One region of the Serratia sp. FDAARGOS_506 genome, then DNA from elsewhere that is predicted to be linked to it. Evidence: predicted binding sites of a transcription regulator. Region 1 holds the regulator's gene; the other holds the start of a gene.
What was found. The regulator PurR, encoded in region 1, represses purine synthesis genes. The targets are predictions, from matches to a motif close to CANGCAAACGTTTGCNTG.
Positions count from the first base shown of each region.

Region 2: purT (formate-dependent phosphoribosylglycinamide formyltransferase) is a predicted target of PurR. The motif match lies at 10,316-10,333, and genes of this name have one in related genera.

Region 1 covers NZ_CP033831.1:3,620,480-3,635,207, forward strand. The annotation lists gene pykF (pyruvate kinase PykF) at 1-788, opposite strand, end outside; gene EGY12_RS17620 (cupin) at 1,183-1,488, opposite strand; tRNA gene EGY12_RS17625 (tRNA-Val) at 1,609-1,685, opposite strand; tRNA gene EGY12_RS17630 (tRNA-Val) at 1,706-1,782, opposite strand; tRNA gene EGY12_RS17635 (tRNA-Val) at 1,803-1,879, opposite strand; gene EGY12_RS17640 (MATE family efflux transporter) at 2,061-3,437, opposite strand; gene EGY12_RS17645 (riboflavin synthase subunit alpha) at 3,676-4,326, shown strand; gene EGY12_RS17650 (I78 family peptidase inhibitor) at 4,381-4,674, shown strand; gene cfa (cyclopropane fatty acyl phospholipid synthase) at 4,747-5,898, opposite strand; gene punC (purine nucleoside transporter PunC) at 6,241-7,452, opposite strand; gene punR (DNA-binding transcriptional activator PunR) at 7,576-8,520, shown strand; gene purR (HTH-type transcriptional repressor PurR) at 8,517-9,542, opposite strand; gene EGY12_RS17675 (YnhF family membrane protein) at 9,867-9,956, shown strand; gene sodB (superoxide dismutase [Fe]) at 10,021-10,599, opposite strand; gene EGY12_RS17685 (C40 family peptidase) at 10,799-11,617, opposite strand; gene EGY12_RS17690 (Grx4 family monothiol glutaredoxin) at 12,034-12,381, shown strand; gene rnt (ribonuclease T) at 12,450-13,133, opposite strand; gene gloA (lactoylglutathione lyase) at 13,214-13,621, opposite strand; gene EGY12_RS17705 (alkene reductase) at 13,960-14,728, opposite strand, start outside.
Region 2 covers NZ_CP033831.1:4,237,375-4,252,102, forward strand. The annotation lists gene EGY12_RS20490 (Gfo/Idh/MocA family protein) at 1-877, opposite strand, end outside; gene EGY12_RS20495 (YceH family protein) at 870-1,514, opposite strand; gene rimJ (ribosomal protein S5-alanine N-acetyltransferase) at 1,524-2,108, opposite strand; gene mdtH (multidrug efflux MFS transporter MdtH) at 2,455-3,660, shown strand; gene EGY12_RS20510 (hypothetical protein) at 3,733-3,981, shown strand; gene grxB (glutaredoxin 2) at 4,109-4,756, shown strand; gene EGY12_RS20520 (AarF/ABC1/UbiB kinase family protein) at 4,793-6,433, shown strand; gene EGY12_RS20525 (lipoprotein) at 6,586-7,149, shown strand; gene yebF (protein YebF) at 7,213-7,572, opposite strand; gene yqfB (N(4)-acetylcytidine aminohydrolase) at 7,643-7,951, opposite strand; gene EGY12_RS20540 (YebG family protein) at 7,991-8,314, opposite strand; gene dbpA (ATP-dependent RNA helicase DbpA) at 8,403-9,785, opposite strand; gene cspC (cold shock-like protein CspC) at 9,933-10,142, opposite strand; gene purT (formate-dependent phosphoribosylglycinamide formyltransferase) at 10,389-11,567, shown strand; gene EGY12_RS20560 (YoaH family protein) at 11,602-11,841, opposite strand; gene EGY12_RS20565 (glycosyltransferase) at 11,912-12,913, opposite strand; gene pabB (aminodeoxychorismate synthase component 1) at 13,443-14,728, shown strand, end outside.

The DNA.
Region 1 (14,728 bases):
ATCATCTTTTGGGCGAAAATCACTTCTTCGACCGGGATCTCCACGCCCAGATCGCCACGGGCAACCATGATGCCGTCGGACGCCTCGAGGATTTCGTCGAAGTTGTTCAGGCCTTCCTGGTTTTCGATCTTGGAGATGATCTGGATCTGCTCGCCGCCGTGAGCTTTCAGGTGTTCGCGGATCTCCAGCACGTCAGAGCGCTTGCGGATGAAGGACGCCGCCACGAAGTCGACGCCTTGCTCACAGCCGAAGATCAGGTCGCGTTTGTCTTTCTCGGCCAGCGCAGGCAGCTGGATGGAGACGCCCGGCAGGTTAACGCCCTTGTTTTCGCCCAGGTCGCCGTTGTTCAGCACCTTACAAATGACTTCGTTCTCGGTCACGTTGGTGACTTCCATGCCGATCAGGCCGTCGTCAACCAGCACGGTGTTGCCGATCTTCAGGTCGGCGGCGAAGCCGGCGTAGGTGACTGCCACGCGATCGCTGTTACCGATCACGCTCTGGTCGGTGGTGAAGGTGAAGGTTTGGCCGGCGACCAGCGAGGCGTCTTTACCGCCTTCCAGTTTCATGGTGCGAATTTCCGGGCCTTTGGTATCCAGCAGGATGCCGGCGTTGATACCGGTTTTCGCCATCACGGCGCGCATGTTCTTGATGCGGTTGCCGTGCTCTTCATAGTCGCCGTGAGAGAAGTTGAGACGCATCACGTTCATGCCCGCATTGAGCAGGTTGGTCAGCATTTCTTCCGATTCGGTTTTTGGACCGATGGTACAAACAATTTTGGTCTTTTTCATGGCGGAGTTTTCTACAAGTTGTGATGGATAAAAAAACGAATTTGACCGGCGTTGTTTACGCCGATAGGGAATTTGAGCCGCGTCTGGTGGTGAAAAACATAGTTAAGGATAGGTGACGACAGTTGAAGTGGGGCGGAAAAATTCAGCCCGCGTGGGGGCGCGGGGATGCTGCGCAACGGGGTAAGATTACATCGTGTTGTTATTGCGTTTTCGCAGATCAAGGGCTGAAACCATTCAACTGATAGACGTTGCGCATTATAAAGGCTAAGCGGCGGGAAACAAAATAAAAAACCGCTGCTGCGCGGCGGATATGTCAAAACGGGGGCAAATGTGGCGCAAATGCAACGCGTTGCGGGCCGCTTGTTGCGCAAATAACCTTGCTGTAAATGCAGATTTAACGCGTTTGGGGAATTTCCAACAGCACGCCGGCGCTTAGGCAGAAGCAGCCGCTGGCGACGTTGGCCGGTAAGATCAGGCTCTCGCCTGCCTGAACCACCCGCGTGTCGCCGCCGAGGGTAAACTCGAATTCACCGGATATCACCCGGGTTTGCAGCGCGTGCGCGGGCTTTTGCAGCTGGCCGAAGGCGCCGGCCTCGAAACGCACTTCCGCCGCCGGTGAACCGTCGCTCATCACGCCTTCACGGCGGGCAAGGCCATTGTCGAGCGGTAAAAAGGCGGTTTTGGCGGTAAAGGTGGTCATGTGGCGTTCCTGGTGGCTGATGGCGGTAGCACGGCGCGATCGACATAAAAGTCAGGCGGTCGGGCAGAGACGAAACAACGGGAAGTATAACGCGATAGGGGGAGAGATGAATCAGCAATATGGTGCGTCCGAGTGGACTCGAACCACCGACCCCCACCATGTCAAGGTGGTGCTCTAACCAACTGAGCTACGGACGCACTGCACTGCTTCTGAAATTTGGTGCGTCCGAGTGGACTCGAACCACCGACCCCCACCATGTCAAGGTGGTGCTCTAACCAACTGAGCTACGGACGCACTGAACTGCTTCAGGAATTTGGTGCGTCCGAGTGGACTCGAACCACCGACCCCCACCATGTCAAGGTGGTGCTCTAACCAACTGAGCTACGGACGCATCTTTTCCTGTCTGTCATGGCTGACAGCGGGGACGAATATTAACGAGCTACCCGCGTGCTGGCAAGGGGAAAAGCGCAATTTTATTCGGTATTTCACGCGATTGCTGAGGTTGTGCGCAGTCCGGCGTTTTTTTCCGCAAACCGCAGCCCGGCCGGGGATGAAACCGGCCGGGCGCGTGCTCAGCGCGTGGATCGCTGCAGGATGACGGCGGTCGGCTGTTTCTGCAGCCAGCGCATGCGCAGCGCCATCATGATGGCGGCGAAGGTCAGGCCGATGATAAAGCCGATCCAGAAACCGCTTGGCCCCATCGCCGGCACCACTGCGTCGGTTAACGCCAGCAGATAGCCGCTCGGCAGGCCCAACACCCAATAAGCGATGAAGGTGATGAAGAAGATCGCGCGGGTGTCTTTATAACCACGCAGCACGCCGCTGCCGATCACCTGGACAGAATCCGAGATTTGGTACAGCGCCGCCAGCAGCATCAGCTGCGAGGCCATCGCCACCACCGCCGGGCTGTCGTTGTACAGCAGGGCGATCGGTTCGCGGAAGGTGGCGGTAAACAGCGCGGTGCAGACGGCCATGGTGATGCCGACGCCGATGGCGGAGTAGGCGGCGACGCGCGCGCCTTCTACCGAGCCTTCCCCCAGCCGGTAACCGACGCGGATAGTGGCGCCGACGCCCAGCGACAGCGGCAGTACGAACATCAGCGCGCTGAAGTTAAGCGCGATCTGGTGGCCGGCGACCGCGACGATCCCCAGCGGCGAAACCAGCAACGCCACCACGGCAAACAGCGTGACTTCGAAGAACAACGCCAGCGCCACCGGCATGCCGATGCCGATCAGGCGCTTCAGCGCCGCCCAGTCCGGGCCGCCGAGATCGCCCGTCTGGCGTTTGATGTCGCGCTGCGACGGTGCGCGCTTCACGTACCAGCGCATCATCAGGAACATAAACCAGTAGACGCTACCGGTGGCGACGCCGCAGCCGACGCCGCCCAGCTCCGGCATACCGAACTTGCCGTAGATAAAGATGTAGTTGATGGGGATATTCACCAGCAGGCCGAGGAAGCCGATCACCATGCCGGGCTTGGTTTTGGACAACCCTTCGCACTGGTTGCGCATCACCTGGAAGAACAGGTAACCCGGCGCCCCCCACATGATGGCGTGCAGATAACCGACGGCTTTATCCGCCAGTTGCGGATCGATGTTGTGCATCATGTCGATGACGAACTTGCAGTTATACAGCACCACGATCAGCAGCGCGGACACGCCTGAAGCCAGCCAAAAACCCTGGCGAACCTGGTGAGCGATGCGATCGCGCCGCCCGGCGCCGTTGAGCTGGGCGATAACCGGAGTCAGCGCCAACAGCAGGCCGTGGCCGAACAGGATGGCCGGCAGCCAGATTGACGTGCCGACCGCAACCGCCGCCATGTCGGTGGCGCTGTAGGCGCCGGCCATGATGGTATCCACCACGCCCATGGCGGTTTGTGATATTTGCGCGATGATGACCGGGATAGCGAGAGCCAATAAACTACGCGCTTCAATTAAGTACTTCTGCACGCATACACCTTTCTATTTATATATGTGGGAGGGAGGGCTGCCGCGAGAGGACAACAATTAAAATAGCGGAATTTTGTCAAAAATATTGTACCTGCTCGGCGTCGTTAAGCAAACGCCGCAGATAAATAGTTATTAAATGCGCAGGCACGCGTTTTTTGCCGTCGCGGATTTGGTTTTCAGCGCCAACTGGGGCAAACTGCCGGAAGCGTTTTAACCTATTTAGTAAGAAGAGGCACATATGTTCACCGGTATCGTACAAGGCACCGCGCCGCTGGTCGCCATTGATGAGAAACCCAATTTCCGCACCCACGTGATCGAGATGCCTGCCGAGCTGTTGCCGGGGTTGGAGCTGGGCGCGTCGGTGGCCCATAACGGCTGTTGCTTGACCGTGACCGCGGTGGAAGGCAACCGCGTCAGCTTCGATTTGATCAAGGAAACGCTGCGCCTGACCAACCTCGGCGATTTGGCGCTGGGCGACATCGTCAATATCGAGCGCGCAGCGAAATTCAATGACGAAATTGGCGGTCATTTGATGTCCGGCCATATTATCTGTACGGCGGAAGTGGCCAAGATTTATACGTCGGAAAATAACCGCCAGGTATGGCTGCGCATGCCGAATGCAGAATTGATGAAATATGTGCTGCACAAAGGTTTCATCGGTATCGACGGCATTAGCCTGACCATCGGCGAAGTGGTGAATAACCGTTTCTGCGTGCACCTGATCCCGGAAACACTGGAGCGCACCACGCTGGGTAAGAAACGCCTGGGTGACAAGGTGAACATCGAAATCGATCCGCAAACGCAGGCGGTGGTGGACACCGTCGAGCGCGTGCTGGCCAACCGCGAAGCGACGCTGGCTGCGGCGATGGCGCAGGCACACAAAGACTGACAGCGATTCTGGCCTTGCCGCCGGAATCGAATCATAAGCAGAGAGGAGAAACGCGTGAAGTTTTATGGGAAAACGTTATTGTTAACCGCGTTGCTGGCGCTGAGCGCCTGCAGCAGTTCACCTGAGCAGGGCGCCGGCGCGCAAATGGCCGATGCGGACGATACCTGCGGCGCTTCGCAGTATCAAAACTTCGTCGGCAAGCCGATGACTTCGCTGGAAGGCGTGCGGATCGAATCTAAGGTGCGCGCCATTCCGTACAACTCTGCCGTTACCATGGATTTCAACCTGCGCCGTCTGAACTTCCTCGGCGATCGCGACGATAAAATCATTCGCGTTTACTGCGGTTAACCCGCAGGGGCCGAAAGAGCAAAAAAAAGCCCCGGCGAGGTTGTTGCCGGGGCTTTTTTATCGGGGGAACATTCAGCGGGCGACGCGAATGCCGCCTTCAACGCCTTTCGGGCTGAACACCACCTGCCACAGCTGCAGATCGCGTGCCCGGAACGCGCCGGCGCATGCGTTCAGGTAATAGCTGAACATTCGCTCGAAGCGTTCGGAATAGCGTGGGGCAAGCTGCGGCCACGCCTGTTTGAAGCGCTCGAACCAGGCCATCAGCGTGCGATCGTAGTCGGCACCGATGTTGTGCCAGTCCTCCATCACGAAATGGCCTTCACTGGCCTGAGCGATGTGGGTCACCGACGGCAGGCAGCCGTTCGGGAAAATGTACTTGTTGATCCAGGGATCGACGTTCATGTCGGTTTTGTTGGAGCCGATGGTGTGCAACAGGAACAGGCCGTGCGGCGCCAGATTGCGCTCCACCACGTCAAAATAGGTGCGGTAGTTTTTCGGCCCGACGTGCTCGAACATGCCGACGGACACGATGCGGTCGAACTGCTGATGCAGATCGCGATAATCCTGCAGCAGGATCTGCACATCCAGCCCGGCGCAGCGTGCCTGAGCCAGCTTCTGCTGCTCGGCGGAAATGGTCACGCCAACCACCGACACGCCGTAATTTTTCGCCGCATAGGCGGAGAGACCGCCCCAGCCACAACCGATGTCCAGCAAACGCATGCCTGGCTGCAGCTGCAGTTTTTCACAGATCATCCGCAGCTTGGCTTCCTGCGCTTCTTCCAGCGTGGTAGCGTCTTTCCAGTAGCCGCAGGAGTATTGCATGTAGGGATCGAGCATCAGGGTAAACAGATCGTTGCCGAGATCGTAATGTTCTTTGCCGACGATCCAGGCACGCTTTTTCGATTGCAGGTTGGTCAGGCGTGCGGCGGCGATACGCAGAGTATCTTTCAGGTGGTGGGGGAGTTTCTTCTCCAGCCCGGCACTGACCACGCGCTGGAAGAACATATCCAGCCGTTCGCACTCCCACCAGCCGTCCATATAGCTTTCGCCAAGGCCCAGCGACCCTTGCTGCAAGACACGTTTAAAGAAATCGGGGTTTTTAACCTGAATATCGAAGGGGCGCGAACCGTTGATTTCAATGCCGGCCAAGCCGAGCATTTCATGCGCGATACGGTACCATTGGTTGTCCTGGATGCTCAGATCTTCTATACACGATGAACTCATAGCTTCTCCATCACCTTCTTCTGACTGATGACCCGTTAGGAAACAGCTTAGACAATTTCTGCGGGTGCATACGTTTACCGGCGGAAAATAGGCCCGCGGCGTCTGATATCCGACTATGAACAGAGGAAATTTTAAGAAGCTACCCGGCGCTAACGGCGCGGGATAAACGCGTCCTTAAAAAAAGTGTGACGCAAGGCGCGTACACAATAGCTGATTGAGATATAGAGATTATAAGGTGTTACTTTACAAGGTTGTTTTTGAGTATAGGCGTGCCGAGGCCTTGACTCAACTGTAAATCGCAATCGGCACGCATATTCTTTAAGTGATTATTAAACTTGGCAATTATGACGCTGAGTTAGCATGTTCCCGCTGCGCCTTTTGCTGCGTATCGGCCGCTTTGCCCCGCTGCAGGAAATACCCCAGCGCGGCCAGGATCACCGTAGACACCATCACCGTTACCGTCGCCAACAGCGGCTGGGCAATAAACGCCGACACCAGCATGCTCGCCACAAAGCACAGTCCGAGCTGCAGCGTATTTTGCAGCGCGGCGGCCTTGCCGCTGCTTTCCGGGAACGGCATCAGCGCATTCGCTACCATGATCGGGTAACCGGCGCCGTTGACCAGCGCCATCACGCAGAACGGGATCAGCAGCGTGGAGAGCGTCGGATCGGTCAGGGTCGCCACCAGATACAGCGCCACCATGCTGACACCATAAGCTACCAGCAGCCACGGCAGTAGGGTTTTGCCATTGATGCGTTTGAGTGCGGCGCGGCAGCCGTAGCCACCCAGAAGGAAGGCCAGCGTTTGCGGCACATAGCTCAGGCCGATGTCGCTCGGGCTGTAGCCCATGTCGCCGAGAATGAACGGCGAGCCGGTGAGCCAGGCGAAGAAGCCGGCCGAGCAGGCGGCGTACATGGCGACATTGCCGCTGAACACCGGGGATTTCAACAGTTGCCAAAAGCTGACGCCGTTTTGTGGCGCGTCGGCGGTGGGTTGCGTTTTGTCGCGTTCTTTGAGCATCAGCGTCGGCAGCAGCAGCAGCGCGGTGATGACCAACAGCGCGGCGAAGATTGCGCGCCAGCTGGCGTGGTTCAGCAACCAGGCGCCAAGCAGTGGTGCCAGTGCCGGCGATAGCGCGACCAGCGGCATAATGGTGGCGAATACGCGGTTGGCCTGGCCTTCACGGTAGCGGTCGACCACCAGCGCTTGCCAGATGGCGGCGGCGGCACAGACACCGACGGCCTGAATAAAGCGCAGGATCCAGAGCTGCACGGCGTTTTCTACCCACAGCATACCCAGGCAGCCGAGAGCGAACAGCGCCAGGCCGATCAATAATACCGGTTTGCGGCCCAGACGGTCGGAGAGCGGTCCCCACAGCAGCTGCGCAAAGGCGAAGCCGGCCAGGAAGATACTCAGGCTGGCGCTCACCGCGCCGGCGGAAATTTGCAGTTCCTCCCGCATGGCGCCGAAGGCGGGCAGGTACATATCGGTCGCCAGATAACCCAGCATGCTCAGGCCGGCGAGGTAGAACATAAAGCCAAAGGAATTTCGCATGGTATTTCTCGTTAATATTTTAGTGTCGCAGGTTTTTAGCGCCGGTCAGTGTATCCGGCTGGATCTCTGCTTGTGAAACGGTAATATTTGCAAAGTGCTGTTAAAAAAATTGAAGGCAAAACGATGTGGTCTGAATATTCTCTTGAAGTCGTCGACGCGGTGGCGCGCACCGGCAGTTTCAGCGCGGCGGCGCAGGAATTGCACCGGGTCCCGTCGGCGGTCAGCTATACCGTACGGCAGCTGGAGCAATGGCTGGCGGTGCCGCTGTTTGAGCGGCGTCACCGCGATGTGGAATTGACACCGGCCGGTGCACTGTTTATCAAGGATGCGCGAGCTGTTATCAAAAAAATGCTCGACACCCGCCGTCATTGTCAGCAGGTGGCCAACGGTTGGCGCGGCCAGCTGAATATCGCGGTGGACATCATCGTCAAACCGCAACGCAGCCGCCAGCTGGTGTTGGATTTCTACCGTCATTTCCCCGACGTTGAACTGATGCTGCAACCCGAGGTGTTCAACGGCGTGTGGGATGCGCTGGTGGACGGCAGGGCGGACATGGCGATCGGCGCCACGCGCGCGGTGCCGGTCGGTGGCGGCTTCGCCTTTCGCGACATGGGTTATATGAACTGGTTGTGCGTGGTCAGCCCGCAGCACCCGCTGGCGCAGTTGGCGGGGCCGCTGAATGACGATCAACTGCGGCCGTATCCTTCGCTTTGCCTGGAGGACACCTCGCGCAACCTGCCCAAGCGCGTCACCTGGACGCTGGATAACCAGCGGCGACTGGTGGTGCCAGATTGGACTTCGGCACTCGACTGTTTGTGCGCCGGGTTGTGCGTCGGCATGATGCCGGCGCATCGGGCACTGCCGCGGGTGCAGCGCGGTGAGCTGAAGGCGTTGCAGCTGCAGCAACCGTTTCCCGCCAGCCCTTGCTGTCTGACCTGGCAACAGGATAAACCGTCACCGGCGATGAGCTGGCTGCTGGCGTATCTGGGCGATGGCGAGACGCTGAATCAGGAGTGGTTGAGCGAGGCGGAACCGGAAGCCGCGCAGGCTTCCGGCGCGGGGGATTAGCGGCGGTAGTCGATGAACGGGCCGTCGGCGACAGAGCGGCGTTCGACCAGCTTAGGATGCACTTCGATCACCTGTGACTCTTCGCGTTTGCTGATGATGCGATCCAGCAGCATGGTGAAGGCCATTTCGCCCAGGCGCTCTTTAGGCTGATGAATGGTGGTCAGTGCCGGGGTAAAGTAGCGGGCGTTGCGCACGTTGTCGTAACCGATCACGGAAATATCCTGCGGCACTCGCAGCCCCAGCTCGTCGGCGGCGCAGATGGCGCCCATCGCCATGATGTCGCCGCCGCAGAATACCGCGGTCGGTCGTTGTTTTTGCGACAGGATTTGGTGCATCGCCTTATAGCCGGACTCCGGTTCGAAGTCGCCCTGAACGATCCACTCTTCGCGAATCTCGATATGTGCTTCCTGCAGCGCCTTCATAAAGCCCTGATGACGGCCGCCGCCGGTGTTGCGCGACAGCTGGCCCGGAATGGCGCCGATATCGCGGTGGCCACGCTCGATCAGGTAACGGCCGGCCAGATAGCCGCCTTCGAAGGCGTTATCGATGATGGTGTCGGTGAAGTCGCCACGCGCGGCGCCCCAGTCCATCACCACCATCGGGATGTTGCGGTAGTCTTCCAACATGCCCAGCAGCTGATCCGGGTATTCGGAGCACATAACCAGCAGGCCGTCGACGCGCTTTTGCGCCAGCATCGCCAGGTAGGCGCGCTGCTTGTCCAGATTGTTGTGCGAGTTGCACAGGATCAGGGTGTAGCCTTTGCTGTAGCAGCTGTTTTCCACCGCTTCGATCACTTCGGCGAAGTAGGGCGCTTCGCTCGAGGTGGCCAACAGGCCGATCGACTTGGTGTGATTGACTTTCAGGCTGCGCGCCACGGCGCTCGGCGAGTAATGCAGCTCTTTGATGGCGGCCCACACGGCCGCTTTGGTCTCTTCGGCGACGAAACGAGTCTTATTGATGACGTGCGAAACGGTGGTGGTGGAAACGCCCGCGCGTTTGGCCACATCTTTAATCGTTGCCATGTAAGGAATGACTCCTGAACTCACATGTTTACAGCATGTAAGTGTGATGTTAATCGTTTGCCTGCGTAGATCCTTCTCCAGAGAAGCGAAAACTGAGTTTTTAGTGTGTTGAAGTCTTCAGCGCTTAATCAGGAGGGGCATGGATGCCGGTACGCAGTTGTGAACTGCGAATTTTGTCGCATATTGAACAAAAGTGGAAGAGGTAATCGAGATTATAAACCGGGAAATGATAACAAGATTTTATCGGCGAACTGTGGGAAAATGATTTGACGTACTAATTGTGCGCCTTTTATCCTTAGGAAAGCCCATTTTAAAGGAGTTGTCATGGATACCGATCTGAAGATGTCGCTGTTCACCACCGTTTGTGCGTTGGCGATGATCATCGCTTTCAGCTTTGTCGCTGCGTTGAACTGATTTCCCGCCAGTTTTAAAAAAGGCGCAGCCACGCTGCGCCTCGTCACTTAGGCAAGGCCTGCGCTTACGCCAGGTTTTCCGCCGCGAAAGCCCAGTTGACCAACGCCCAGAAGTTTTCCAGGTATTTTGGACGCGCATTGCGGTAATCGATGTAATACGCGTGTTCCCATACGTCAACGGTCAGCAGAGGTTTGTCTTCACCGGTCAGCGGGGTGGCCGCATTGGAGGTGTTGACGATCGCCAGCGTGCCGTCCGGTTTTTTCACCAGCCAGGTCCAGCCGGCGCCGAAGTTTTTCACTGCGGCATCGGTGAACTGCTCTTTGAACGCAGCGAATGAGCCGAAGGATTTGACGATCGCCGCCGCCAGTTCGCCCTGCGGTTCACCGCCGCCCTGTGGCGACAGGCAGTGCCAGTAGAAAGTGTGGTTCCACACCTGTGCTGCGTTGTTGAAGACGCCGCCGTTAGAGGTTTTGATGATCTCTTCGAGCGATTTGCCCTCGAACTCGCTGCCTTTCACCAGGTTGTTCAGGTTAACCACGTAGGTGTTGTGGTGCTTGCCGTAGTGGTATTCCAGGGTCTCGGCGGAGATGTGCGGCTCGAGCGCGTTTTTCTCATACGGTAATGCAGGTAATTCAAACGACATTGCTTCCTCCTTTACGGCGCCACTCGCTTCCCGCCGGGGCGAGAGCCATATGGGCCGTTTTTTATTGTGGTCATTCAATCTTAACAATTTTCATCATAAAAAACAGGAGGAAAAGCGAGAAATGCGCGTGGGGAAGTGCGATGGGCGATAGCTTGAGCAGGCGGTTGCGACCGGGGCCGCAACCGCGCAGAACAGGGTATTAACGAATGGTTTTCGGCGTCACTACGCGGCGTGCGCCGATATAGTGGTTTTGCCAATAGTCGTTGTCGAGCTGGCTGATGCGGATCTCTTCGCCAGTGCGCGGCGACTGGATGAATTTGCCGTTGCCGAGGTAGACGCCGACATGGTCCGCCACGCCGCGGTTATTGATGCGGAAGAACACCAGATCGCCGCTTTCCAGTTCGCTTTTCTTGATCGGCGCTGCGTCGCGCAGGTGATACATCTCGTTGGCGGTGCGCGGCATCTTGATTTTCACTACGTCTTTATAGGCGTAATAGATAAGGCCGCTGCAATCGAAGCCGGTACGCGGCGAGCTGCCGCCCCAGCGGTAAGGTTTGCCCATCTGGCCCATCAGCTTGGCCATTGCGGTCTGCTTGGCGTGCTGGTAACGTTTTTTGTGCGCCGGGCTCAGTTTCAACGGCTTATCTTCACGCGCCAGCTTGGCGGTGGCCATGCCGGCTTCGCGGTGGCGGCCGTAGCCTTTTTTATAGCCCTTTTTCGGCGGGGTGACTTTAATCTTGGCGGTTTTCTGCACTTTGGCCTTGGGTTTGGCGCTGGCGATCTTTTTCGCGCTTTTCTCGGTTTTGGCCTTGGCGGTCTTGGTTTTTTTCTCGGGGGCCGTCACTTTGGCTTTTTTAGCGGCTTTGTCCGCCTTCTTTTTTCTGCGGTCATCAGGCCGCGCTTCATTAGCATGGCTTTTACGCTGCTCGGCGGCAACACGCGCCTGTGGCGCAGCGTGCGCCAAATTGAAGAAGAGCTGCGTAAACAGCAGCGCAAAGAGCGTAAGAATTAAACGCATGTCGACGTCACCAACCTTGGCCCCGAAACGGATATCGAAAGAGTCACAGTATTCCCGAATTTCGCCATATAAAACAGCGAAGAACTCATAAATAATAATCCATATTGTGAGAAAACGTTAATGACATTTTTTTTGCTTCAAAATCAGCCCGTTGATGTATGAAAAAGCGCCAATCGGCGGCGATGGATATAATTAATCCGCGCCGTCATCTCGGCGCAATATATTAGTGAAATGGTCGGATTAAAAATGTTATTCTCAGCGTATGTTTTGACCGGAATGACGTGGCCGGTGAAACGCGATCGGCAGCGGGCGAATATCCTTGCAAAAGATGGCGTTTTCTTGCGACTGTTCCAGCCGCTACAATAGCCCGCGTGATGCATGTTGTAGCCATGAAATGTGGCTTGAGGAAGCAATAAATGACGACGACACTTGAAAAAATTCAGCACCAAATCGCTGAAAACCCGATTCTGCTGTACATGAAAGGTTCGCCTAAGCTGCCGAGCTGCGGCTTCTCCGCACAGGCTGTGCAAGCGCTGTCCGCCTGCGGCGAACGTTTCGCCTACGTGGATATTCTGCAAAACCCGGACATCCGCGCCGAGCTGCCAAAATACGCCAACTGGCCGACGTTCCCGCAGCTGTGGGTAGACGGTGAGCTGGTCGGCGGTTGCGATATCATCATCGAGATGTATCAGCGCGGAGAACTGCAGCAGCTGATCAAAGAAACGGCAGAAAAGTATAAAGCGCAGGAAGACCAGCAGTCTTAATCGACAGACTTGCGGTTATCGCGTTACGGGCGGCGCCAGTGCAAACTGGGCCGCCTTTTTTGTTGAGCTTATTCGGCGAGATCGCCGGCGGGCAGCGGCCAGCCGCCGAGACGTTTCCAGCGGTTAACCAGCTCGCAAAACAGCAGGGCGGTTTGTTCGGTGTCGTACAGTGCGGAGTGCGCTTGGCTGCTGTCGAACGGCATGCCGGCGGCGATGCAGGCTTTCGCCAGCACCGTTTGGCCCAGCACCAGGCCGCTCAGCGCGGCGGTGTCGAAGGTGGCGAACGGATGGAACGGGTTGCGCTTCAGGCCGGCACGCTCGGCTGCGGCCATCAGGAAGCTGTGATCGAAATTGGCGTTGTGCGCCACGATAATGGCCCGGTTGCAACCGCGATCCTTAAGCCCTTTGCGCACCGCTTTGAAAATGGCGTGCAGTGCGTCATATTCGCTGACCGCGCCGCGCAGCGGATTGTGCGGATCGATGCCGTTAAACGCCAGCGCTTCCGGCTGCAGGTTGGCGCCCTCGAAAGGCTCCACGTGGAAGTGCAGGGTCTCGTCCTGCTGCAGCCAGCCGTCTTCATCCATTTTCAGCGTCACGGCGGCGATCTCCAGCAACGCATCGGTATTGGCGTTGAAGCCGGCGGTTTCAACATCTATTACTACGGGATAAAACCCACGAAAACGACCACTCAGGGCGTTAAGATCACTTTTCTCGGCCATCAGTTTCTTATCTTCATCGAATGCAGCGCGCATTATGGCAAATTTTGCGCCCGGTTGCAGGCGCTATCGCGCGGAGAGTCAGCAGGGCGCAGTGCGCGCCCTGAAGGGGAGGCTTAGTGGCCGAGGCCCTGACCGGCGTGTTTGTTTTCGATCAGCTCGATTTTGTAGCCGTCCGGATCTTCGACGAAGGCGATTACCGTGGTGCCGCCTTTCACCGGGCCGGCTTCGCGGGTGACCTTGCCGCCTGCGCGGCGGATGCTGTCGCAGGTGGCGGCGACGTCGTCCACGCCCAGCGCCAGGTGCCCGAAGGCGGTGCCCATGTCGTAGCTGTCGGTGCCCCAGTTATAGGTCAGTTCGATAACTGCGCCTTCGCTCTCTTCCGTATAACCGACGAAAGCCAACGAGTATTTGTACTCTGGGTTTTCGCTGGTGCGCAGCAGGCGCATGCCTAATACCTTGGTATAGAAGTCGATGGAGCGTTGCAGGTCACCGACGCGGATCATGGTATGGAGTAAGCGCATAATTCCTCTGAATTGACTGTGCCGTGGCAGACGGCGGGTGGATTGAAGCACAAGCGAGTATAGCCTTGTCCCGCAAGGGAATTCAACGTGACGAGCGGGTGACAATGTCACTTACTGGCTTTCCGTCGGAGGTGTCTAAGTATTGATCGAGCTCGCCGATCAATACAGAGTAATTGATCTGCACAATCAATTATCTATTTAGGCGGCAAGCGTGTAAAAATTGAACGGCAGTAGAGAACAACACCAGGGAACACCGGCCCGCCCCGCGCGGGCTTTTTTGTGTGCGGCGCATAAAAAACGGCCAGGCAAAGTTGCGTGGCCGTATGGGTCAGGACGGGTTATTTCGCCAGAAACGGATAGTCGGTATACCCTTCGGCGCCGCCGCCATAGAAGCTCTCCGGCTTAGGCTCATTCAGCGGTGCATGCTGACGGAAACGCTCTACCAGATCCGGGTTGGCGATGTAACTGCGGCCGAAGGCCACCGCGTCGATGAAGCCTTTTTCGATCAACGCTTCGGCTTTTTCGGCGGTGTAAGCACCGGCGCCGACGATCACCCCTTTAAAGTGGGCGCGCACCGAGTCGCGGAAGGCGTCGGAATACGGTTTGCCGCCGGCCCAGTCCGGTTCGGAGATGTGCAGGTAGGCGATGTTGCGCTTGTTCAGCTCTTCCACCAGATACAGCGCCGCTTCTTCCTGATCTTCACCGTTGTCCAACCCGTTGAACGGCCCCAGCGGCGAGATGCGGATGCCGATGTGCTCGGAGCCCCATTCGGCGACCGCCGCATCAACCACTTCCAGCGTCAGACGGGTGCGATTCTCGATGCTGCCGCCGTATTGATCGGTACGTTGGTTAGAGGCCGGTGACATGAACTGGTGCAGCAGATAGCCGTGGGCCGCATGCAGTTCGATGAAGTCGAAGCCGGCTTCCCGCGCGTTGGCGGTCGCCTGGCGGAAATCGTTGACGATGCCCGGGATCTCGCTGGTTTCCAGCGCGCGCGGCGTGGAGGTTGGCACGCGCACCCAGGCGCCGGTTTCATCACGCACGGTGGTGCGGGTTTCGGCGTTAATCGCCGAAGGGGCGACCGGTGCTTGCCCACCCGGTTGCAGG
Region 2 (14,728 bases), 620 kb from region 1:
CGATCAGCGCCTGTTCTCCGCCGGTTTCCGGCGCGCTCTGGTTGGCAACGGCGCTGAGAAAATGCCGCACCGCTCCGTCGAAGCCGCGTTGCACCAGCGTGCTTTGCCAGCCCGGCACCGGCTGTTCCAACTCGCCCTGGGCATCTTCACGCCGCCAGTGGCGCATGTCGGTCAACTGATACAGCGCGCCGTCGGTCACCGCCTGCACGCTTTCACGCTGGCTGCCGCCCCGGCGATGCATGCTGGTCGTCACCTGCGTGTCGCCGCAGGCGAAGTGGTGCTCGGCATACAGCATTTCACCGGCGGCGTTGGCCTGCAAACGGCCGCTCAGCAACTGCTCACGTCCGCCCGCCAGCCACAGTGCGGTGTCCACCACGTGCAGGTAGTCATCCAACAGGGTAAAACGCAGATCGTGCGGGCCGACGCTGTCCTCCCGATGTTTGTCCATGCGAATGGAAGCCGGTTGGTTCATTTGCTGTTTGAGCTGCCGATAAAGCGGCGCGAAACGGCGGTTGAACCCCACCATCAGCGTTTTGCCTCGCCGCTCGGCCAGTTCGAGCAACTGCTCGCCCTGCTCCAGCGTTTCCGCCAGCGGCTTATCGACGTAAACGTGCACGCCGCGGTTCAGCAGCTCGCCTATCACGGAAAAATGGCTGGCAGTGCTGCTGTGGACAAAGACCGCGTCGCACTGTTCGGCCAGGCTGTCCAGGCGGGAGAAACAGGCCATGCGGTAGCTGTCACACAACGGCTGCGCTTTTTGCTGATTGGGCGAAAAACCGCCCACCAGCGTCCAGTCCGCCGCCTGGCCGAGGATTGGCAGGTAAGCCTTCTGCGCAATACTGCCCAATCCCACCACGCCCACACGCAATTTAGTCATTCGCTTCCCTCGTCAACAGATGTTGCACCAGCCGTTTCAATTCCGACACTTCGTTTTCCAATGCGCTGACCCTGGCGCTCAGGTCGCCGTCGTCCTCAGACTCAAGCGCCGCCGGCGCCTCATCAATCTGGCCGCTGAACAGATGCATGAAGCGGCTTTCACGCTTGCCCGGCTCACGCGCCAGGCGCACCACGAACGGGCCGTCTTCGCGCGTGGCCAGCTGCTGCAGCACCTGCTCGACCTCGCTGACATCGCTGAACTCGTGCATCCGATTGGTGCGGGTGCGCAGCTCGCCCGGCGTTTGCGCGCCGCGCAGCAATAAGGTGGCGATCACCGCCAGTTCGGCGGGCGAGAGTTTCAGTTGGCCGAACTCGGAGTTGCAAAACCGCTGTTCATACTTGACTACACGGTTGCCAAACCCGCTAAGGGTGCGCAGGAAATGTTTGCGCAGCAACAGATCGAGCAGTTGCTGCACTTCACTTTCGCTCAGATCCATGACCGGCTCGCGGTTGGTTTTTTGGTTGCACGCCAGGGTAATGGCGTTAAGCGAAAGCGGGTATTGGTCCGGGGTCGTGACCTGTTTTTCCAACAGGCAGCCGATAACACGGGCCTCTTTGGCGTTCAATTCATATTTCATCGTTTGGCCTCAACGTGGGGGTAGCCACTCTTTATTGGTGTATGCCGTCAAAACGTGGTCTTGCCACTTGCCGTCGATCAGCAGGTAATCCTTGGCGTAACCTTCGCGTTCGAATCCCAGACGCGTCAGCAGTGCGCCGCTGCGCTGGTTGTGCGGCATATAGTTGGCCATGATGCGGTGCATGCGCTGTTGGCGCAGCATATAGCGGATAGCGGACTGCAGGGCTTCGAACATCAGCCCTTGCCCCTGCCATTTTTCCCCCAGCGAATAACCGAGGAAACAGGCGTGAAACGAACCGCGCAGCACGTTGCTGAAGTTCGCCACGCCGCGCACTTCCTGTTCTTCCGGATCGAGCAGGATAAAATAGTAGGCGCTGCCCTGCTTTTGCATTTCGGTGATCATGCCCAGGCGCGCCTGCCAGCCGGAAGGATAGCAGTGGCTTTCGTCGCGCACCGGCTCCCAGGGTTTGAGAAAGGTCCGGTTCTCGGCATAATAGTCCGCCAGGCGATAGGCATCCCGTTCATGCACTAAACGGACCACCATCCGGTCGGTTGTAAGACGTACTTTTGGCGATGCAGAGCGATAGCCGAACATCATTTCCCCCGCAGTCAAAACGGTTCGATAAGAAGTATTTATTAGGAAGCCGAGCGGATCATTATCCTGTGCCGACCTTTTGCCATGGTTTTATTTTGCCAATAGCGCCGCAGAACTGCGCTTCCCTGCATCCAATATAACCGTAGCCCGCCCCCGAGGTAAAATCCCGGCCGCTCAGTAAATCGCCGAATACGCGTTTTACGGCGTTTTTCCGCCAATTTTGCAGCTCAGGTAACACCTTGACGATAAAAAAATATTATCTATGCCGCCCCTGTCGCCGTACGGGAATTGGGTAGAGAATGGAACAGCTGTCTCCCCCTTCTTTCTTAATTGCTCATGGTGAAGCATGTCTCTGGTATCGCAAGCGCGCAGCTTGGGTAAATATTTTCTGTTGCTCGACAACCTGCTGGTGGTGTTAGGCTTCTTTGTCGTTTTTCCGCTTATTTCGATCCGCTTCGTCGATCAGCTGGGCTGGGCGGCGCTGATCGTCGGCATCGCGCTGGGTTTGCGCCAGCTGTTGCAACAAGGGCTCGGCATCTTTGGCGGCGCCATCGCCGATCGCTTCGGCGCCAAGCCGATGATCGTCACCGGCATGCTGCTGCGCGCCGCCGGGTTCGCCACCATGGCGATGGCCGACGAGCCCTGGATACTGTGGTTCTCCTGCGCGCTTTCCGCCCTCGGCGGCACCTTATTCGATCCGCCGCGCACCGCTTTGGTGATCAAACTGACCCGTCCGCACGAGCGCGGCCGCTTTTTCTCGCTGCTGATGATGCAGGACAGCGCCGGCGCGGTGGTCGGCGCGCTGATTGGCAGTTGGCTGCTGCAGTACGATTTTCACTTTGTCTGCTGGGTCGGGGCGGCGATCTTCGTGCTGGCCGCCGGCTGGAACGCCTGGTTACTGCCGGCTTATCGCATCTCCACCGTGCGCGTGCCGATGAAAGAAGGCATGTTGCGGGTCCTGCGCGATCGCCGCTTCCTCACCTATGTCCTGACGCTGACCGGTTACTACATGCTGGCGGTGCAGGTGATGCTGATGATGCCAATCGTGGTCAACGAAATTGCCGGTTCGCCGGCGGCGGTGAAATGGATGTACGCGATCGAAGCGGCGCTGTCGTTATCGCTGCTCTATCCGTTGGCGCGTTGGGGAGAAAAACACTTCCGGCTTGAGCAGCGCCTGATGGTGGGCCTGCTGCTGATGACGCTCAGCCTGCTGCCGATCGGTCTCGCCACCAGCCTGCAGGGAGTCTTCACGCTGATCTGCTGCTTCTATCTGGGCTCGATTATCGCCGAGCCGGCGCGCGAAACGCTGAGCGCTTCGCTGGCCGATCCGCGTGCGCGCGGCAGCTACATGGGCTTCAGTCGTCTCGGTCTGGCGCTGGGCGGCGCGTTGGGCTATACCGGCGGCGGCTGGATGTATGATACCGGACGGGCGATGAATATGCCGGAACTGCCCTGGTTGCTGCTCGGGGCCGTCGGTTTTGCCACGCTGCTGGCACTGTATTGGCAGTTCAGCCCTCGGCGCAGCGCCTCGATGATGCTGCGCGGCGGTTAACGCCATAGAAATCCGGCCGAATCGGCAGCAGCTGCTATCCTGTTAGTAAAAACCCCACAGGAGCCCGTCGGCATGATTGAAGAAGCGAAGTTACCGCAACTGCTCGAACATATGATACTGAACCTGCGCATGATTTATGCGCGCTCTACCCTGGTGGAAAAAGCGCTGGCCCATATCATCGCCGGCGACAGCGCGCTGAAAAGCGACATCATCAAACAGCTGCAGGTCGTCTCCGCCGCCAACGAGCGCGATCAGGTCGATCTGGAACAGGCCCGCATTCACCTGATCGACGTGCTCAACTCGGTTCCGGCCAAGAAATAACGCCCCTCGCCCGCGCCTGTTGCGCGGGCAATGTCGCAATAACGCACCATCCAACACACGCGCTTCAAGACAGCCTCGGTAAGCTGTGGTAACTATTGCTGTTAAAACCTGACAACCCGGAGCAAGCATGAAACTGTTCATTTACGATCATTGCCCATTCTGCGTTAAAGCCCGCATGATTTTCGGCCTGAAGCACCTGCCGATTCGCCTGGTCACATTGCTCAACGACGATGAAACGACCCCGTTCAACCTGATCGGCAAAAAAATGGCGCCAATCCTGGTCAAAGACGACGGCGAAGCGATGCCGGAAAGCCTTGATATCGTGCGCTATGTCGATAACCTGGACGGCAAACCGGTGCTGACCGGCAGCACCAACCCGGCCATCGCCGAGTGGCTGCAGCGGGTCGGCAGCTACAGCGCCAAATTGCTGCTGCCGCGTATTGCGCATGCCGATTTCGAAGAGTTCGCCACCGACAGCGCCCGCCGTTACTTTATCGATAAAAAGCAGGCGTCGATCGGTGATTTTGCCGAGCATCTCGCCAACAGTGCCGATCTGATCGCCGAGCTTGAAGCCGACCTGCAAGCGCTATCACCGCTGATCGTCTCCGCCGAAGCGGTAAACGGCGAGCTGTCCGAGGACGATATTCACCTGTTCCCGATGTTACGCTCATTGTCGATCGTCGCTGGGGTTGCGCTGCCGGACAATGTGGAAGCCTACCGCAACCGCATGGCGCAGCGCAGCGAGGTACCGTTGCTGCTGGATATGGAACAATAACTTCCAAGAAGTGACAAATAAGGATATGGCGTACTGATGTTGAAAATGGTGATCGCCACCGCTCGCGATCGGGCGCGGCTGAAGGAAATAACCTCCGTTCTGATCCGTTACGGTCTGCAAGACGTTCTGCGCCTGCTGGGCCTGGGGGTCTTGCTACGCGGTGCCCGCGGCGAATCCGCCCCGCAGGATGCACAAACCCTGCCTGAGCGGCTGCGCGAAGCGCTCGAGGCGTTGGGCCCCACCTTCGTCAAATTCGGTCAGATCCTGGCCACGCGTTCTGATCTCCTGGATCCGGCCTGGACCGACGAACTGGATCGTCTGCACAGCCAGGCGGCGGTGTTGCCATGGGAAACGCTGGCGTCGCAAATCATTGCCGATCTGGGGGGCGAACCGGAACAGCGGTTTGCCGAATTCGATCGCACGCCGCTGGCTGCGGCGTCGATGGCGCAAATCTACCGCGCACGCTTGCACAGCGGTGAGCAAGTGGTGGTAAAAGTGCTGCGGCCCGGTCTGGCGAAAACCATCCACGCCGATCTGCGGCTGCTGGCCTCGCTGGCGGAGACCGTGGAGCAGCAGAGCCCTGCGCTGGCACGCTATCGGCCACGGCAGATGGTCAGAGCGTTGGCGACGGCGCTCAATCACGAGCTGGATTTGACCCACGAAGGCCATAACTGCGACCGCGTTGCCGGGATGTTCGCACGTCAACCCGACGTGGTGGTGCCGAAAATCTATTGGCAATACTCTTCTCCTCGCCTGTTAGTGCAGGAATACTTGCCCGGCACCGCGCCGGAAAGCCCTGAACAGCTGGCGGCAGCGGGCTTTGATGGCCCACTGCTGGCGCAACGCGGCGCCCGCGCCTTTATGAGCATGGTGCTGGAACATCGGCTGTATCACGCCGATCCGCACCCCGGCAACGTCATGGCGCTGAGCGGTGACCGCGTCGGTTTTATCGACTTCGGCATGGTTGGCCAGCTGTCCGAGCGGCGGCGCAACCAGTTGCTCCTGCTGCTGCAGGCCATCGCCGATCGCCAGTCCGAAGGCATCGTCAACACGCTGATCGCCTGGTCGGATAGCGAACCGTTGGACCTGATGGATCTGGAGTTGGCGGCACAAAACTTTCTCGACAAGCAGGCCGCCGCCACCCTGACGCTGGGTAAAGCCTTGACCGACCTGCTGGTGATGGCGCGCGAACACCAGTTGGCGCTACCGCCCGATCTGGTGCTACTGTTCAAGGCATTAATCACCGCCGACGGCGTGCTGCATCGGTTGGATCCGGCCTTCGACATCGTGGCCACGCTCAAACCGATGTTGCAACAAACGGTGCTGCAGCGCTACGCCCCCGACGCCGTGCGCCAGCGGCTGTTGGCCCTGGGCGGGGAGGCGCTCGATGCCGGAGAAGAACTGCCGCAAACCCTACGGCTGTTGGTGCGTCGCCTAAAACGCGGGCAGCTCAATGCCGATATCAACGTCAGTAATCTCGGCCAGTTGAGCAAAGCGCTGGAGCGCGCCGCTGTCACCCTGGCCATCGCCATCGTCACCGCCGCTTTTGCCTTGGGGCTGGCGCCTTATCTGATGCATTCGTCGCTGCAGCTGTGGGGCATTCCGCTGTTCCCGCTGTTGGGGGGCGCGGCCTGCCTGGCCGGCGTGATTCTCTTGGCGCTGCGATTGCGGCGCTGACGCTTTCGGCGTTATCCGATAGGTCTTGCCCGCTTTTGCGCGCACTATCCTCTGCACATCGCCGCCTGCCGTTTTCACGCGTGGGCGGAGCGTTTATAATGATTAATCAATTATCTGCAGCACTTTTCGCCAGCAGTCGCAATGAGGCATTAATGAAGAAGATCCTGATGGGCGCAGCCGCCCTGCTGTTCGCCGGCGTATTGGCCGGTTGCAATCAACTGACCCAATACACCCTGAGCGAGCAGGAAGTGAATGACTACCTGCAGAAACACAACGACTATCAGAAACAGATTGGCGTGCCTGGCCTGGTGGACGCCAACATCGTGCTGACTCAGCTGCAAAGCCAGATCGGCCGCAGTGAACCGGGTAAAGTCACCCTATCCGGCGACGCCAAGGTCAACATCACGTCGATTCTCGGCCCGCAGGCGGCGGATTTGAAGCTGACGCTGAAAGCGCAGCCGGTTTACGACCGTGCGCAGGGCGCCATTTATCTGAAGGATATGGAGTTGACCGATTACAGCGTACAACCGGAAAAAATGCAGACGGTCATGAAAGCGTTGACGCCATACCTGAACCAGTCGCTGAAGTCCTACTTCGACCAAAAGCCGGCTTATGTGCTGAATCCTGACAACAGCAAAACCGAAGCGCTGGCGAAAAAACTGGCGAAGGGATTGGAAGTGAAGCCGGGTGAATTGGTGATCCCGTTTAGCGACTGATCTCGCCTTGATGCATCAAGCCCGCCGACCGGCGGGCTTTTCATTGTTATTGCCAGGAAAGTATTACTGCGGCGCGCTGTAGGCGATCTCGCCAGTGTTGCAGTTGAGCGTCACGTTGTAGGTTTTATCCATCTTGGTACCCCGCACCGTCAGCGGCACTTGCCACACCTGATCCTTGCCGGTGATGGCATCCGGGCTGACCCAGGCGATCGGGGTTGCGGTGCCCAGCAGTTTTTTGTCCGCCTCCCAACGCGTAATGCGGTTTTGCAAGAAATCACGCTTGACCTGGGCGGCAATATCCGCCGGCTGCAGGCCTGCACACAACCCCACCTTGGCGGTGCGTTGCTCTTGATCCTGTGCCGACACCGCAGTCGATGCTCCCATCATGGCCAACAAGGCGATAGCCAAACCCATTTTTTTCATATGTCCTCCCGTTGTGATTAGCGCTATCCGGGCGCCCATCCCTGGCTCACAACAGGGTTTCGGCAAGGGGTTACCGTTTGACGAACTCGATGACAAACAGCGCATCCAAGCCCGGATAGATTTCCTTGATCACCTGCTTCAGTTCGCCGAGCGACATGTTCTCCTGCTGTGCATGGCGTTCGGTCAGCGCATCCAGGCGCACCGGCGTTACCGACAGCACTTCGATAAAGCAGAAAAATACGCCGTCTTCATTGCGGCTTACGCGCAACACCTCACCCGGTTCGAAATGCGACTCGCTGGCATCCCGAATGGTGATGGTTTTGCGCCCAGCCAGAATGTCTTGCTCAAAGCGGCTGAAGAAAGTTATTTCACGGCTCATTTTAGATCCTTTTTCATCACAACACCGCAACATAAGCCATTATGCCGCTTGCTTTTCTGACGCAGATCCCTCTTTTGAGTTAGAAGCTGCCTTTTTTGCTTTCGCTTCCGTCGGTTTCTGGCCGATTTCCGCCGGTGATGCGCCGCGCAGAATCAGACCCAGCGCGTCCTTATTCTCTGCCAGGAAGAAGCTCAGCCCTTCGCGCTGTTCGTCGTCCAGGTTCAGCGGCGCCTGTTGCAGCCACTCTCCGAGGTTATCCGCCAAATCCAGCATTTTGTCGTAGGCGTCGGCTTCTTTCTTGCTCGCGAAAGTCATTTTTTCCTCACCGTTTCTCACCACCACATATTTAACTTCAACCGCCATGCGTGCGTCCTCAAATACTCAAATAACTGTAATTATATACAGTATAAATAGATAGTAGCGGGAAGGCAAACCGCCGCCCGCCTTCGGCTTATTTCAGCAGCCGCACCTTGCAGTTCTTGCCTTTGATTTTGCCCTGTTGCAGCTGCTGCAGCGCCTTGCGCGCGCTGGCTTTACGGATCGCGACGTAGGCATGCACCGGGAACATGTCGATCTTGCCCACTTCCGCCGCCGTCAGCCCGGCATCGCCGGTCAGCGCGCCAAGGATATCGCCAGGGCGGATCTTCGCCTTACGGCCGCCGTCGATGCACAGCGTCACCATCTCCGCCTCCAGCGAGCCATTGGCGGCTCCGCTCAGTTCGGACACCGGCGCCCAGTCGATGGTCAGCTGCAGGTAGTCTTCAATCGCATGCGCCCGCGCCATTTCTTGCGGCGTACACAGGCTGATCGCCAGCCCGCTCATGCCGGCGCGGCCGGTGCGACCGATACGGTGCACATGCACTTCGGGATCGAACGCCAGTTCGTAGTTAACCACCAGCTCCAGCTCTTTGATGTCCAGCCCACGAGCGGCGACGTCGGTTGCCACCAACACTCGGCAACTGCGGTTGGCGAAACGCACCAACACCTGATCGCGGTCGCGCTGCTCGAGATCGCCATGCAGCGCCAGTGCGCTGATGCCGCGGGCCTCCAGGGCATCAAGCACCGTTTGGCAATCGCGTTTGGTATTGCAGAACACCACGCAGGACGCAGGTTGATGATAACGAATGGCCGATACCAACAGCGCCGGGCGCTGATCGCGCGTGGTTTCATAGAAGCGTTGTTCAATGGCGGTCTGCGCCTCGTCATCGTCCACTTCAACGCTCAGCGGCTGGCGCTGAACGCGATCGCTGATACGTTCGATGCCCGCCGGGTAGGTGGCAGAAAACAGCAGCGTCTGACGCTGCTGTGGCGTGTAGCTGATTACATCGTCGATGTCGTCGGCGAAGCCCATGTCCAGCATACGGTCGGCCTCATCCAGCACCAACACCTTCAGCTCGCCCAGCAGCAGCGTTTTCTTGCGCAGATGCTCCTGGATGCGGCCCGGCGTTCCCACCACGATATGCGGCGCGTGCACCAGCGAATCGAGCTGTGGCCCCATAGGTTGGCCGCCGCACAGCGTCAGGATTTTGATGTTTTGCGTGAAGCGCGCCAGACGGCGCAATTCTTTGCTCACCTGATCGGCCAGCTCACGGGTGGGACAGAGCACCAGCGCCTGTGTGGCAACCTGAGCAACGGCGATGCTATTCAACAAACCAATGCCGAACGCAGCCGTTTTACCGCTACCGGTTTTCGCCTTGGCGCGCACGTCTCGCCCTTGCAGGATGGCGGGCAACGCGGCGGCCTGCACCGGTGTCATTTTGGCGTACCCCAATTCGTTGAGGTTGGCCAACTGTTCGGCTGGCAGAGGCAGGGAAGAAAAAGAAACTGTGCTCACGGCGATAACTCTTATATGACGAATGGAATGGCGGCGCGCCCGCAGGCTGGCGCCGAATCAGCGGTAAATGATAACAGAGATGGGCAACGTTACGGGCAGCGGGCATAAAAAAACCCGCCGGCGGCGGGTTTCTTGGCGGCTCAGTCGTTAAATAGCAACGACGTTGGCCGCGGCTGGGCCACGTTGGCTGTCCTGGATGGAGAACTCAACCTGCTGACCTTCCGCCAGGGTCTTGAAACCATCGCTAACGATAGCGGAAAAATGAACGAAAACGTCTTTAGAGCCGTCGGCAGGCGTGATGAAGCCGAAACCTTTGCTTTCGTTGAACCATTTAACGTGACCAGTGATCTTGCTCATTTGTGTTTCCTTTACTTGATAAACCTGCCTTGACGGCACGAGACGCGAAAACCTTGCGATATATAGGCCTTCTTTCGCCGTCGGTTATTAACGCATAATCGCCCATGCAGGGCAAATATTTCTTCCTGTTATAAAAACAGTAAGTTAGCAACAAACTTTGCGCGGCGGCTGTGCGCGCAATCGTTTTCGTATATACTGCCCGCCGATCATCAATCCGCTTATTTTCACCGATCCAGGTACGAAACTATGTTAACGATTGGAACCGCCCTGCGCCCTTCCACCACCCGCGTTATGTTGCTCGGCTCCGGGGAGCTGGGTAAAGAAGTCGCCATTGAATGCCAACGCCTCGGTTTGGAAGTGATCGCCGTCGATCGCTACGCCGATGCCCCCGCCATGCATGTGGCGCACCGCAGCCACGTCATCAATATGCTGGACGGCGAGGCGCTGAAAGCCGTTATCGAACAAGAGCAGCCAGACTATATCGTTCCCGAAATCGAAGCGATCGCCACCGCCATGCTGGTTGAACTTGAACGTCTGGGCCACCGCGTGGTGCCCTGCGCCGAAGCCACACGCCTGACGATGAACCGTGAAGGCATCCGCCGTCTGGCGGCGGAAGAACTCGGCCTGCCCACCTCCAGCTACCGCTTTGCCGACAGCGAGGCGACTTTCCGACAGGCAGTCGAGCACATCGGCTACCCGTGCATCGTCAAACCGGTTATGAGTTCTTCCGGTAAAGGTCAAAGTCTGATCCGCACGCCTGAGCAGTTGCAAAGCGCCTGGGACTATGCCCAACAGGGTGGCCGAGCCGGCGGCGGCCGGGTGATTGTCGAAGGGCTGGTGAGATTTGATTTTGAAATCACACTGCTGACCATCAGCGCCGTGGACGGCGTGCATTTTTGCGAGCCGATCGGCCATCGTCAGGAGGATGGGGACTATCGCGAATCCTGGCAGCCGCAACGCATGTCTGCCACGGCGCTGAGCCAGGCCCAGACTATCGCCGAGAAAGTGGTGAAGGCTTTGGGCGGTTTCGGCCTGTTCGGCGTGGAGCTGTTTGTCTGTGGCGACGAAGTGATCTTCAGCGAAGTGTCGCCACGCCCGCATGATACCGGCATGGTCACGTTGATTTCACAGGATCTGTCCGAGTTTGCCCTGCACGTTCGTGCGTTTCTCGGTTTGCCGATCGGCGCTATCCGCCAGTTCGGCCCTTCTGCTTCGGCAGTGATCCTGCCACAGCTCACCAGCACCGATGTACGCTTCAGCGGGCTGGAAAACGCGCTGCGCGGGCACAACCAGTTACGCCTGTTCGGCAAACCGGAGATCGCCGGGCAACGTCGTCTGGGCGTAGCACTGGCGACGGCGGACACGACGGAACAGGCGGTGGAGCTGGCGAAACAAGCCGCTGCCGCCGTGGCGATTAACGGCTGAAACTGACGGGGCCGCTTGCGCGGCCCCGATAACATCAATAGTCTTCGTCTTCTTCAGCATCGTCATCCCGCGACGCCTCTGGTGCGGCATCATGCTGCTCGTCTTCGTCATCGAACAGTACCGCAACCTGAGCGCCCTGATGCTTCTCACGAATTTCCTGCGCAACGCGAGCAATGGCTTCCCCGCTGCTCATGCCTTGCTCCATCAGTTGATGGATGCGATCCGCCGCTTCCTGCTGCTCCGCGTGACTCAGTAATGGCATACCTGCATGCATGTGTCGTTCTCTCCTGCAAAAGGGAGAAGGAGTATACGCGCTAACGCGACGGATCCCAACGTCTTGTGCCTCAGGCCACTTGCGAACAGCCGTTATCGCTCCGCCACTGCTTCAGGCGATGCCGCCACAACATGACATGCCACCCCTGCTTCACGCCGCGCGCGTTGGCGAACATCGCTCTGTCGATGCCACGTTGATAGAACTCTTCAGTAATCTGACTCTGAGCGGCCGGATCCGGCTCACGGCGAATACTGTGGCAAATGCCCAACGCTTCACGGGTGATTTGCCAATGAAAAGCCGGACGAATCGCGATAGTGCCTGCATAGCGCAGATTGAGCCGCTCCAGCATTTCGACGATTTTCATATAGTGGCGTTGATAATCCACGTTCGCTTTGCCGGTGCGGCGACGGTTGCTGATCGACTTGTCATGTACCCGTTGACGATACAGCGGCGTGCTTAAATATTTGACCCGTTGGGCATTAAACATGACCTCGGTCGTCCAGGGAATATCCTGATGATGCAACCCTGGTTCAAAATAGAGTCGATGCTGACGGATAAAATCGAGACGATATATCGCCAACCACACAACGTGAATAAATTTTCGCGATTTCAGTGCACGTTCGAACCACTGTACGCCGGTGATAACGCCAGTGGTCTGTAAACGATCCTGGGGAAAAATCGGCTGTAATTCGTCTGCGCTGGCGAAATAGCGCTCGCCATTGCATTGCATCACATCTAATTGATATTGCTCCGCCTGCTCCAACAGCGTGGAATACATGTCCGGTGCCAACAGATCGTCGGCATCAGGAAACGCTACGTATTTACCCTGGGCAACGGCGAGGCCGGCATTACGCGCGTTGGAAACGCCGCCATTAACCTGATCGATGACACGAATATGCGGATGCGCCGCTGCATAACGGTGTGCGATTTCTCCTGAACCGTCGGTAGAACCATCGTTGACGATGATCACTTCCAACCGTTGCTCGCGTTGGGCCAGCAACGAAGCCAGGAAAGGCTCTAATAGTTCTCCCGCATTGTGCATCGGGACGATGACGCTCAGCATTAACGACATAGGCAGCTCTTCAATGATAATGTAACAAAATAATAATTTTATTTTTTATAAAATAGTCAGTCTATTCAGTGTTCGACCGGAAGAATAAAACTTGGCGCTCAGATTTCCGCAGCAAGCTAAATAAGATTTATCTTGTTTTGTCTTTTCATGCTTTCAACAGGAAAACGGTGGCTAATATGGCACCAATTTCACCGAACAGTCAGCGTGAAAAAACACAGACAAAACTATCCCGCGCCACCCGGGTAATAACGATGGGTAACAATAAATTTATGAAACTAACGAATCGTTTTTATATTTCTCGGGTCTTGCGCCCTCGATGAATGAGGCATCCAGTTCATTTTGACGTTAAATTTTTAACATATCGAAGTATAATGAATGGCGCAAAAAATGCCTTATTTCAGGTTTATTGAACTGCCGTTTATGTGAAGTGTGCTGCATGTCTCGCATGACGAAACATGCATGCCGTGGCCGTCTATGGCACACTAACGGCCAGACAACGCCGTCTTTACAGCCAGGTTTTTTGACGTTCATGAGCGTAACCGCCCCAAACATAAAGTTTTTGCCCTATAGCCGCCGTGCTCTGATGACGCTTTTCGCCCCGCTTTCAGCGCATCCCTGGGCGATGTTGCTGCATTCTGGATTTGCCGAGCATTCGCATAATCGCTTCGACATTCTGGTCGCACAGCCGCGCACGACGCTCACCACCCGAGGTGCCGGTACGGAAATTGAAAGTGACGGCGTCACTACTTATTCGATGGAAGATCCGTTTTCCCTGCTGCAGCAACAGTTGGCGGCGCAAGACTGGCAACCGGCCTTTAACCCAGATCTGCCGTTTCAGGGCGGTGCCCTGGGGCTTTTCGGCTATGATCTTGGGCGTCGGGTGGAAACCTTACCGCAGTTGGCCGAAGCCGACCTCGCTTTACCGGACATGGCAGTGGGCATTTATGACTGGGCATTGATCGCCGACCACCAGCGGCAAACCCTGACGTTGCTCAGCTATGGCGATGTGGAGCAGCGCTGGCGCTGGCTCAATAGCCAAACCGCACCGACAGAGCGCCCTTTCACCCTGCTGAGCGACTGGCGTGCCAATATGAGCCGAAAACAATACGGCGAAAAGTTCCAACGTATTCAGCACTACCTGCGCAGCGGCGACTGTTACCAGATTAATCTGGCACAGCGATTCTCCGCCGACTACCAGGGGGATGAATGGCAGGCGTTTTGCCGATTGAGCGCCTGCAACCGCGCGCCGTTCTCCGCCTTCCTGCGGCTGCCGCACAACAGCGTGCTGAGCGTCTCTCCCGAGCGCTTCTTGTGGCTGGAGCAACAGCGTATCCAAACCCGCCCCATCAAGGGCACGTTGCCGCGGCTGGCGAACGCAGAACAAGACGCAGCACAGGCTCGTCGTTTGGCCGACTCGCCCAAAGATCGCGCTGAAAATCTGATGATCGTCGATCTTCTGCGCAACGATATTGGCCGCGTCGCCCAGCCCGGCAGCGTACGGGTGCCGGAACTGTTCGTCGTGGAGCCGTTCCCGGCGGTGCATCACCTGGTGAGCACCATTACCGCCACCCTGCCGGAACAGGCCTCGGCCACCGAGCTGCTGCGCGCCTGCTTCCCCGGTGGCTCGATCACCGGCGCACCCAAAGTGCGAGCGATGGAAATCATCGAAGAACTGGAGCCGCAGCGCCGTAACGCCTATTGCGGCAGCATCGGTTACCTGAGCGCCTGCGGCACCATGGACACCAACATCACCATCCGCACGCTCGTCACCGAAAACGGTCGCATCCACTGCTCCGCCGGCGGCGGCATCGTAGC